Regions from separate parts of the Azospirillum argentinense genome, predicted to be linked through region 2. Evidence: riboswitches for the same ligand, from Rfam matches in the RefSeq annotation. Region 2 holds a riboswitch; the other holds the start of a gene.

Region 1 (5,269 bases), 800 kb from region 2:
CATCACGACGGCGGCGTCGCGGGCGGTCAGGGTGGCGCGCATCCAGGCGGCGCAGTCCGGTTCCTTCAGGCTCGCCACGAACAGCGGCAGCGGGGCGAGGCCGCGCGCGGCCAGCGCGTCGCACAGCGCGTGCACCGGCTCCAGGTCGCCGGCCAGCAGGTGGGAGCGGTAGAATACGACCGGCGCGCAGGGGCCGGTGACGTGGCCGGACCAGCCCTCATAGACGCCAAAGCGCGGCACCGGCGCCGGTTCGCGCCAAGGGCGGTCCTGCCCGGCCAGCGTGGCGGCGTAGGCCAGCAGGTTGGCCATGTTGTCCGGCCCGCCTTCGGTGAATCCACGCCACAGCCGTTGCGCCGCCTCCGCCGGAACGGTGCCGTAGCCCTCCAGGGCGGGGTTCGGCTGGGCGCAGCCGGGCAGCACGGCCAGCGCCACCCCGGACTCCCGGCAGGCGGCGGCGACATGGTCCAGCCCGTAGCGCCAATAGCCCGCCCCGCCGAGCAGCCGCAGAACGACCAGCTTCGCCTTGCGGATCACGGACTCGACGTAAAGGTCCACCGACAGCGGGTGCCCCAGCCGCGCGAGATTCGCCAGCCGCAGGGTGGGCAACGTGTCGCGATGGCGCTTCCAGCAGGCGGCGAGCGCCGTCAGATCGCTGTCGGAGAAGGACAGGACGACGAGGTCCGCCGGGCTCTGCCCCAGATCCACGGCCTGGGGGCCGGCGTCGAGGTCTTCCTGGCGGGCGGCGAGTAGGTGCATGGCGAAAGTGCTTTACGAAAATCCCCTCTCCCCTCTGGGGAGAGGGTTAGGGTGAGGGGGTTGCGCGTGGCGGAACGCCCGGCGTAAGCGCAACCCCCTCACCGGCCCTGCGGGCCACCCTCTCCCCAGAGGGGAGAGGGTTGTGAAGGCTAAAAATCACCCCAGCGCCGCGGACACGGCGTCGCGGTCCAGGCCCGTCTCGCCGATCACCACCAGACGGCTGCGGCGCGGCTCGTCGGGCTTCCAGAAGCGGTCGAAATGGGTCTGGATGCGCGTTCCCACGCCCTGCACCAGAAGGCGCATCGGCTTGCCCGGCACGTCGATGAAACCTTTCAGGCGCAGCACGCCATGGGCGGCGGCGACCCGCTCCAGCGTCTTCGCCAGCGCCGCCGGGTCGGGTTGCGGGCCGAGTTCCACGACGAAGCTGGTGAAGTCGTCGTGGTCGTGGCCCTCCTCCTCGTCATGGTGGCTGGGGCGGTTGGCGAGGTCGTCCTCGGCCCCGGCGCCGACGCCGAGAAGCACCACCGGATCGACCCTGCCGTTGCTGGCGCGCAGGATCTTGGCCTCGCGCCCAGCCCCGCCCTCAGCCATGCCGCCCTCGGCCATGGCGGCGCGGATCAGGTCCTCGACCTTGGCCAGATCGGCGGCATCCACCAGATCGGTCTTGTTCACCACGATCAGGTCGGCGCAGAGGAGCTGGTCCTCGAACACCTCCTCCACCGGGGTCTCGTGGTCGAGTTGCCCGGCCTCGGCGGCCTGGGCGGCCAGCGCCGCCGGATCGGGGGCGAAGCGGCCCTCCGCGGCGGCGGCGGCGTCGACCACCGCGACCACCCCGTCCACCGTCACCCGGGTCTTGATCGCCGGCCAATGGAAGGCCTGGACGAGTGGCTTCGGCAGGGCGAGGCCGCTGGTCTCGATGATGATGTGTTCCGGCGGCTGCGGGCGGGACAGCAGCTTCTCGATGGCCGGGACGAAATCGTCGGCGACGGTGCAGCACAGGCAGCCGTTCGCCAGCTCGATCACGTCATCCTCGGTGCAGGTCGGATCGCCGCAGGCGCGCAGGATTTCGCCGTCGATGCCGACGTCGCCGAACTCGTTGATGATCAGCGCCAGACGGCGCCCGCCGGCCTGCTCCAGCAGGCTGCGGATCAGCGTCGTCTTCCCGGCGCCGAGAAAGCCGGTGATGACGGTGGCCGGGGTCTTTCCGGCGGTCAGCGGGCCGGTGGTCATGATCTGGCTTCCTTGTCTCCGCCACACCCGGCGGATTGGATGAGTGTCGGTCCGGCGGCAGGTTTCCTGGCTTGCGGGTCGTCGTCGCGCCTCCCGCCTTCCCGGCCTGTCGGCCCGTGGCATGTCCGGAGGCCGACTCGCCGCACACAGTTGCGGGGGCAGCCGCGGCCTTGGACCCCATCCGGGTCCGCACCGCATTCCCTATTATCCCCGCGCCTTCACGGCGGCCGGGGCACCGTCGGAGGCGCAGAATTGCAGGCGGACCCCCGATTTGCAAGCGGCCATTTGGCGCCCGGAAACCGTGTCGCCGAACCCGGAGCGCTTCGCCCATGCCGCCGTCGGTGTGTCGGAAGATCGGTACAGTCTGTCTGGAAAGCTGACACTCCGGACGGTATGGGACGCCCACGGTCTCATAGGGGGAAATAAACGATTTCAAGGGCTTGTTCGAATCTTCCGCAGTTGGCATGTTCTGTGCTTATATCAGCCTAACCAAAAACGCGGACCGGCAGACGACGCGGACGAACAGGGAGGGAAAAACGGCACCCATGGCCGACGACATCATTCTGGAAGCGCGTGGACTCTCGAAGGAGTTCAAGGGCTTCATCGCGGTGAAGGAGGTGAATCTCCAGGTCCGCCGCGGCACCATCCACGCGCTGATCGGCCCGAACGGCGCCGGCAAGAGCACGGTCTTCAACCTGCTGACCAAGTTCCTGACGCCGACGCGTGGCCAGATCCTGTACAAGGGGCGCGACATCACCGCCATGAAGCCCGCCGACGTGGCGCTGCTCGGCATGGTGCGGTCGTTCCAAATTTCCGCGGTCTTCCCGCACCTCAGCGTGCTGGAGAATGTCCGCGTCGCGCTGCAGCGCCCGCGCGGCACCAGCTTCCATTTCTGGAAGCCCGAGGCCAGCCTGCACGACCTGCACGACCGCGCCGAGGAACTGATCGAGGCGGTGAACCTGACCCCCTGGGCCGGCCACACCGCCGCCGAGTTGCCCTACGGCCGCAAGCGCGCGCTGGAGATCGCCACCACGCTGGCGCTCGACCCGGAGGTGATGCTGCTCGACGAGCCGCTGGCCGGCATGGGCCACGAGGACATCGAAGGCACCGCCGCGCTGATCAAGCGCGTCTCCGCCGACCGCACCATCCTGATGGTGGAGCACAACCTGTCGGTCGTCGCCCACCTGTCGGACACCATCACCGTGCTCCGCCGCGGCGAGATCCTGGCGGAGGGCGCATACGACGTCGTATCGCGCAACCCGCAGGTCATGGAAGCCTACATGGGGACGGGTGAGGTGGGCCATGCCTGACGGCGCGAATGTGAAAACGGCCATGCTGGAGATCCGCGACCTCCAGGCCTTCTACGGCGAAAGCCACGTGCTGCACGGCGTCAACATCGACGTGCGCCAGGGCGAGGTGGTGACCCTGCTGGGCCGCAACGGCGCCGGCAAGACGACGACCATGCGCTCGATCATGGGCATCGTCGGCAAACGCAACGGTTCGATCCGCTTCCAGGGCAAGGAGCTGATCGGCATGGCGCAGCACAAGATTCCCCGCCTCGGCATCGGCTACGTGCCGGAGGAGCGCGGCATCTTCGCCTCGCTCAGCGTGGACGAGAACCTGATGCTGCCGCCGGTGGTCAAGTCGGGCGGCATGACGGTGCCGCAGATCTACGAGCTGTTCCCGAACCTGCAGGGCCGCGGCACCACCCAGGGCACGCGCCTGTCGGGCGGCGAGCAGCAGATGCTGGCCATCGCGCGCATCCTGCGCACCGGCGCCGACCTGATCCTGCTCGACGAGCCGACCGAGGGGCTTGCCCCCGTCATCATCGAGCAGATCGGGGTGGCGGTGCGCAAGCTGAAGCAGCGCGGCTTCACCATCGTGCTGGTGGAGCAGAATTTCCGCTTCGCCGCGACCATCGCCGACCGCCATTACGTGATGGAGGAAGGCCATGTCGTCGACATGATCCCCAACGACCAGCTCGCCCAGAACATGGACAAGCTCCACACCTATCTGGGTGTCTGACCAAATCACCCCCTCTGCCGAAAACACGCAAAACAAAGCCAATCGAAGGGAGTTCGAAATGCTCAAGACGTTGCTTTGCGGGACCGCATTGCTGGCGCTGACCGCCGGGGCCGCGCACGCCCAGGTCTCCAACAACGTGATCAAGATCGGCGTGATGAACGACCGGTCCGGCATCTACGCCGACCTCGCCGGCGAAGGCTCGGCCATCGCCGCCCGTCTCGCGGCCGAGGAGTTCGGCGGCAAGATCGCCGGCGCGCCGATCGAGATCGTCGTCGCCGATCACCAGAACAAGGCCGACATCGCCGCCAACACGGCGCGCGAGTGGATCGACGCCGGCAACGTGGACGTCATCGCCGACGTGCCGAACTCCGCCGCCGCGCTGGCCGTCCAGGGCATCACCAAGGACAAGAAGCGCATCTTCCTGATGTCCGGTCCGGGCTCGACCGACCTCAGCGGCAAGTCCTGCAGCCCCTACGGCTTCCAGTGGACCTACGACAACTACGCCATGGCCGCCGGCACCGCCCGCGCGCTGGTCGAGCAGGGCAAGAAGAACTGGTACTTCATCACCGCGGACTACGCCTTCGGCCACTCGCTGGAGGATGAGACCTCGAAGATGGTCAAGCAGCTCGACGGCAAGGTCGCGGGCAACGTCCGCCATCCGCTGGGCAACGCCGACTTCTCGTCCTACCTGCTCCAGGCCCAGGCCTCCAAGGCCGACGTGATCGGCCTCGCCAACGCGGGCGGCGACGCCACCAACGCCGTCAAGCAGGCGTCGGAGTTCGGCATCACCCAGTCGGGCCAGAGCCTCGCCGGCCTGCTGCTGTTCATCAGCGATGTCCACGCGCTGGGCCTCCAGGCCTCCCAGGGCCTGCTGCTGACCACCGGTTTCTACTGGGACATGGACGAGCAGACCCGCGAGTGGACGAAGAAGTTCGAGGCCAAGGCCGGCCGCAAGCCGACCATGGTCCAGGCTGGCGTCTACTCCGCCGTCCGCCACTACCTGAAGGCGGTCGAGGCGGTCGGCTCCGACGATCCGGACAAGGTCGCCGCCAAGATGCGCGAGACCCCGGTCGCCGACATGTTCACCAAGAACGGCAAGATCGCCGCCAACGGCCGCATGTTCCACGACATGTATCTGGCCCAGGTGAAGACCCCGGACGAGTCCAAGGCCCCCTGGGACTACTACAAGATCGTGAAGACGATCCCGGCCGAGCAGGCGTTCCTCGACCCGGCCAAGAGCGGCTGCGCGCTGGTGAAG
Region 2 (5,269 bases):
CCCAGCGACACGACGCGGTCGGTCGGGAGGGCCTGGATCAGGGCATCGACCTCGTCGCGGGCGTTGATGGCGTCGAGATGGAGGCCCTGCACCGGTAGGGAGCAGACCAGTGGCAAATTCTCCTGGAGCTGGCCGAAATAGGTCGCCAGCAGCAGCTTGACCGCGCCGGTACCGAGATCCCGATAGGCCTGGGTGAAGGCGTCCCGCCACGCCGCTTCCAGCTCGGTCACCAGGATGGGTTCGTCGATCTGCACCCACTCGACGCCCTGATCGGCCAGGGCCTGCAGCAGTTCGGCGTAGACGGGCAGCAGGCGGGGCAGCAGAGCCAGCTTGTCCGAACCGTCCTTGGCCTTGCCCAGCGCGAGGTAGGTGACCGGGCCGATGATCACCGGCTTGGCCTTGACACCCTGCTCCTTGGCTTCAGCGAGTTGCTGCAGCAGACGGGAGGCGTCGAGGTTGAACTGGGTTTCGGCGTCGAACTCGGGGACGATGTAGTGGTAGTTGGTGTCGAACCACTTGGTCATCTCGCCGGCAGCGACGCCACTGCAGCATCCGCCGTGCTCTTCGGCACTATGGGCGGCGGTCTCGGCCGAACGGCCGCGCGCCACGCGGAAGTAATTGTCCAGGGCATCGCCATGGAAGCCCTTCACGCGCTCCGGCAGGTTGCCGAGCGTGAAGCTCATGTCGAGCACCTGATCGTAGAAGGCGAAATCGCCCACGGGAACGAGGTCGAGCGCGCCCTGGTCCCGCCAGTGGCGCTTGCGGAGGTCAGCGCCGACGCGGACCAGCTCGTCGCGGGAGGACGCCCCCTTCCAATAAGCCTCCAAGGCGAACTTCAACTCGCGCTTGGCGCCGATGCGGGGGAATCCGAGGGTGTGGGTCATTGCCATGGGGGGCGCCTTGAAAAGAGGGATCGGCGCGGACCATACGGAGTTCAGAACATGAATGAAAAATGGTATGATTTTATCGTTCGATAAATTTCATTCATGGATGAGGTGGACGGTATGGCGATCCTGGAGCGCATCCATCTCTCGATCATCCGCGAGGTTGATCGTCACGGCTCGCTGACGGCGGCGGCCAGCCATTTGAACCTGACCCAACCGGCGCTGAGCCACGCCATCCGCAAGCTGGAAGAGCAGCTCGGCGTGGATGTGTGGCACCGCGAAGGCCGCCGCTTGCGGCCGACCCAGGCCGGGGAATGGCTGCTGGCGGTCGCCAACCGCTTGCTGCCGCAACTGGCCCATGCTGAAGAACGCCTCCAGCAGTTCGCCCAGGGCGGGCGCGGGACCCTGCGCATCGGGATGGAATGCCATCCCTGCTATCAGTGGCTCCTGAAGATCGTCGCTCCCTACGTCGATGCTTGGCCGAAGGTCGACGTGGACGTCCGGCAGAAGTTTCAGTTCGGCGGCATCGGGGCCCTGTTCGGCCACGACATCGACATGCTGGTGACACCGGATCCGCTGTTCAAGCCCGGACTGTGCTTCGAGCCGGTGTTCGACTACGAACAGGTTCTGGTGGTCGGGCCGGGGCACCGTCTGCGCCATGCCGCCTTCGTCGAACCGCAGCAGATGGCGGACGAAGTCCTGATCACCTACCCGGTGGCGCCCGACCGTCTCGACATCTACACCCAGTTCCTGATGCCGGCCGGGATCAGCCCGAGGCAGCACAAGCCGATCGAGACGACCGACATCATGCTGCTGATGGTGGCCCACGGCCGTGGCGTCGCCGCCCTGCCGCGCTGGCTGGTCGAGGAGTATGGCGCCAAGTTCGACGTGAGCCCGGTGCGCCTGGGCCGGGACGGTGTCGCCAAGCAGATTTTCCTGGGCTTCCGCGAGGCGGACGCCGACATCGGCTATCTGCGGGGTTTCATCGATCTGGCGCTTGCCCATCGCGACGGTGGAACCGCCCAGTTGTAGCGGCAGGCGAAGCCGCGCCGGTCAGCCACCCATCCGCAAGCTGCCGATGGCGTTGCGCAGGCCGAGCGCAATGGTGCGGCGCTCGTCCGCATCCCCGCCCGGCGCCAGCCAATGGTCGATGCCGCCGTCCTGGTGCAGCACGAATTCGGCGACGCAGCGGTTCGCCGGTTGGCCGGCTTCCGCATGCGCCTGCTCGACCAGGGCGCGGGCGATCTCCCGCAGGGTGTCGGCCGCCGCGACCAGCCCGGCGGCGTCCAGCGGCTCCCTGGTTCCCCGCAGGGACCAGCGTCCCTCCGTCGCCGTCAGGACAAAGGGTGCCGACCGGTCGGCGGGGGTCGGCGTCACCGGACGGCGTCGGAACGCCAGACGGATGAGATTGGGTGGAACGGGCGTTGGTTGGACGGACATCGGCGGTGGCACCCCTCGCTCCCAAAGGGCAAGGATGGGACGGACGCCGACGCGGCACGGGAGACCTCCGGCGACGCCGCACCCGCCGGGACACCCCGCCCGACTCGCGTTCGACAGATCCGGCAGGTCTCCTGGCTCACGGGTCGTCGCGGGACCGTCCGGCCTTCCCGGTGCCGTCGTCCCGAACCGGGATGGGCACCAGTGGCGCTGAAACGGCGGACCCACTCTCCGCTCACAGTTGCGGGGGCAGCGCCGGCTTCGCCATCATCCTCGTGGCGAGGCGAACGGTTCACCGGCTTCCCTCTTAGCCCCGGACGCCCTGGGGCGAACGGGGACCGTATCCGGCGGGAACGGTAAGAGGGTGCACCCGGCGGCGTCAAGCGCGAGCGCCACGGCAAGTCCCTTTTGCAAAATTCGCAAGATTGCCCGCAGCCCTTCGCCAAATTTTGCCAATTTCCGCCTGATTCCCACGGGTCGTTCGGCGTATCTTGCAAATGTTCGGAACACGGATGGGAAGGAATCTCGCCAGCATGGACGACCGCCGGGACGATGCCGAGACGATCTTCGCCACCGAATTCCCTCCGGCCACGCGCGAGCAATGGCGGGTTCTCGTCGACAAGGGGCTGAAGGGCGCCCCCTTCGAGAAGCGGTTGGTCACCCGGCTGTACGAAGGCATCGCCGTGCAGCCCCTCTATACGGCGGAAGACTGGCCGGCCGCGGGCGATCCGTCCGGTTTGCCAGGCTTCGCCCCGTTCACCCGCGGCGGCCATGCCGGAGGCGCTGGACCGGACGGCTGGGACATCCTGACCGAACACGACGCCGCCGATCCCAAGGCGGCCAACGCCGCCATCCTGACCGATCTGCTGCGCGGCGCCACCGCCATCCGGCTGCGCCTCGACAGGCCGGACAGCCCCGGCATCGCCATCGACCGGTTGGACGATCTCGACCGCACGCTGGCCAACGTCTATCCGGAGATGGTGCCACTGTCGCTGGAGGCGGGAGGCGACGCAGTGGCCGGCGCGGCGCTGCTCGCCGCCCTGTGGCGCCGCCGCTCGGTGATGCCGGACAAGGCGCGGGGCGCCTTCAACGCCGATCCCATCGGGACTCTGGCCGCGGCCGACGCCCTGCCGGGCAGTCTGGAGGCGGCGCTCGCCGACACGGCGGCCTTGGCCGCCTGGACCGCCCGCAATTTCCCTCACGTCACCGCCGTCGGGGTGGACAGTTCCCCCTGGCACGACGCCGGGGCGACCGAAAGCCAGGACCTCGCCGCCGCCATGGCGACCGGGGTCGCCTATCTGCGCGCCCTGACCGCTGCCGGGCTGGACATCGACACCGCCTGCCGGCAGATCGCCTTCACCCTATCCGTCGGCTGCGACCAATTCCTCTCCATCGCCAAGCTGCGCGCCGCGCGGCGCCTGTGGGGGCGCATCGCCGAGGCGTCGGGCGCCTCGGAGTCGGCCCGCGCCATGCACCTGACCGCCCGCACGGCGCGGCGCATCATGGCGCGGCGCGATCCCTGGGTGAACATGCTGCGCACCACGGTGGCCGGCTTCGCCGCCGGGGTCGGCGGGGCCGACGCGGTGGCGGTGCTGCCCTTCGACGCGGCGCTGGGCGAATCCGACGACTTCGCCCGCCGCATCGCCCGCAACAGCCAGATCCTGCTGAAGGAGGAATCCTCGCTGGCCCGCGTCGCCGATCCGGCCGGCGGCTCCTGGTACGTCGAAACGCTGACCGAGCAATTGGCCCAGGCCGCCTGGGCCGAATTCCAGGACATCGAGCGGCGGGGCGGCATCGCCGCCGTGCTGGCCGATGGCAGCCTCGCCCGCACCATCGCCGGGTCCTGGGCGCAACGGGAAGCCAACATCGCCCGCCGCAAGGACCCGCTGACCGGCGTCAGCGAGTTTCCCAACCTCCTTGAGCAGCCGGTCGTCCGCCCATCCCCCGTACCGCGCCACCATGACGACGTCGCCGTGGCACCGGCAGCGGTCGGCTCCGGGTCGCTGGACGATCTCGTGGAGGCTGCCACCGGCGGGGCGACGCGGGCCGGCCTGACGGCGGCCCTGGCGCGGGGAACCCCGGCCCGCGTCGAGCCGCTGCCACGCCACCGCCTGCACGAATCCTTCGAGGCCCTGCGCGACGCCGCCGACCGCCACAAGCTCGCCCATGGGTCCTGGCCGACGGTCTTCCTCGCCAACATCGGGCCGGTCGCCCAGCACACGGCGCGCGCCACCTACGCCAAGAACCTCTTCGAGGCCGGCGGCATCCAGGCGCTCGGCAACAACGGCTTCCCCGACGCCGAATCCATGGCCGCGGCCTTCCGTGTCTCCGGAGCGCGCATCGCCGTGCTGTGCGGCTCCGACGCGCTCTACGAGGCCCACGCCGCACCCTTCGCCCAGGCCCTGAAGGCGGCGGGTGTCGAGCACCTGTTCCTGGCCGGAAACCCCGGCGACCGCCGCGCCGATCTCACGGCCGCCGGCATCGACGAATTCGTGTCGGTCGGCTGCGACGTTCTCTCGGTCCTGCGCGCGACCCTGGCCCGTTTGGGAGTGCCCTTGTGATGGAAAGCGTGATGAAAAGCGCGATGACCAGTCTGCCGGACTTCTCCACGCTGCCCCTGGACGCCGCCGTTTCCAACGCCTCTCCCGCCGAGTGGAGCCGACGTTTCGCGGCGGAGACCGGGACCGACCCGGCCACGGCGCTGTGGCGCACGCCGGAGATGCTGGACGTCAAGCCGCTCTACACGGCGGCCGACCTCGACGGGCTCGACCATCTGGCGGCCATGCCGGGGATGGCGCCCTTCCTGCGCGGCCCCTACCCGACGATGTATGTCGACAAGCCCTGGACGGTGCGGCAGTACGCCGGTTTCTCCACCGCGCAGGAATCCAACGCCTTCTACCGGCGCAACCTCGCGGCCGGGCAGAAGGGCTTGTCGGTCGCCTTCGACC

The links. A riboswitch is a leader RNA that binds a small molecule or an ion and turns the genes downstream of it on or off. The one in region 2 is predicted to bind cobalamin.
Region 1: it holds a riboswitch for cobalamin, as region 2 does, so the genes downstream of both, cobW (cobalamin biosynthesis protein CobW) here and ABAZ39_RS15860 (hypothetical protein) in region 2, are expected to answer to the same signal.

The regions. Positions count from the first base shown of each region.
Region 1 is NZ_CP007794.1:1,159,713-1,164,981, reverse strand. Features, by position in the region: gene cobN (cobaltochelatase subunit CobN) at 1-756, opposite strand, end outside; gene cobW (cobalamin biosynthesis protein CobW) at 913-1,986, opposite strand; cobalamin riboswitch at 2,026-2,241, opposite strand; gene ABAZ39_RS19435 (ABC transporter ATP-binding protein) at 2,532-3,296, shown strand; gene ABAZ39_RS19430 (ABC transporter ATP-binding protein) at 3,289-4,011, shown strand; gene ABAZ39_RS19425 (ABC transporter substrate-binding protein) at 4,070-5,269, shown strand, end outside.
Region 2 is NZ_CP007794.1:357,966-363,234, reverse strand. Features, by position in the region: gene metE (5-methyltetrahydropteroyltriglutamate--homocysteine S-methyltransferase) at 1-890, opposite strand, end outside; gene ABAZ39_RS15865 (LysR family transcriptional regulator) at 987-1,916, shown strand; gene ABAZ39_RS15860 (hypothetical protein) at 1,938-2,324, opposite strand; cobalamin riboswitch at 2,429-2,679, opposite strand; gene ABAZ39_RS15855 (methylmalonyl-CoA mutase family protein) at 2,855-4,882, shown strand; gene scpA (methylmalonyl-CoA mutase) at 4,906-5,269, shown strand, end outside.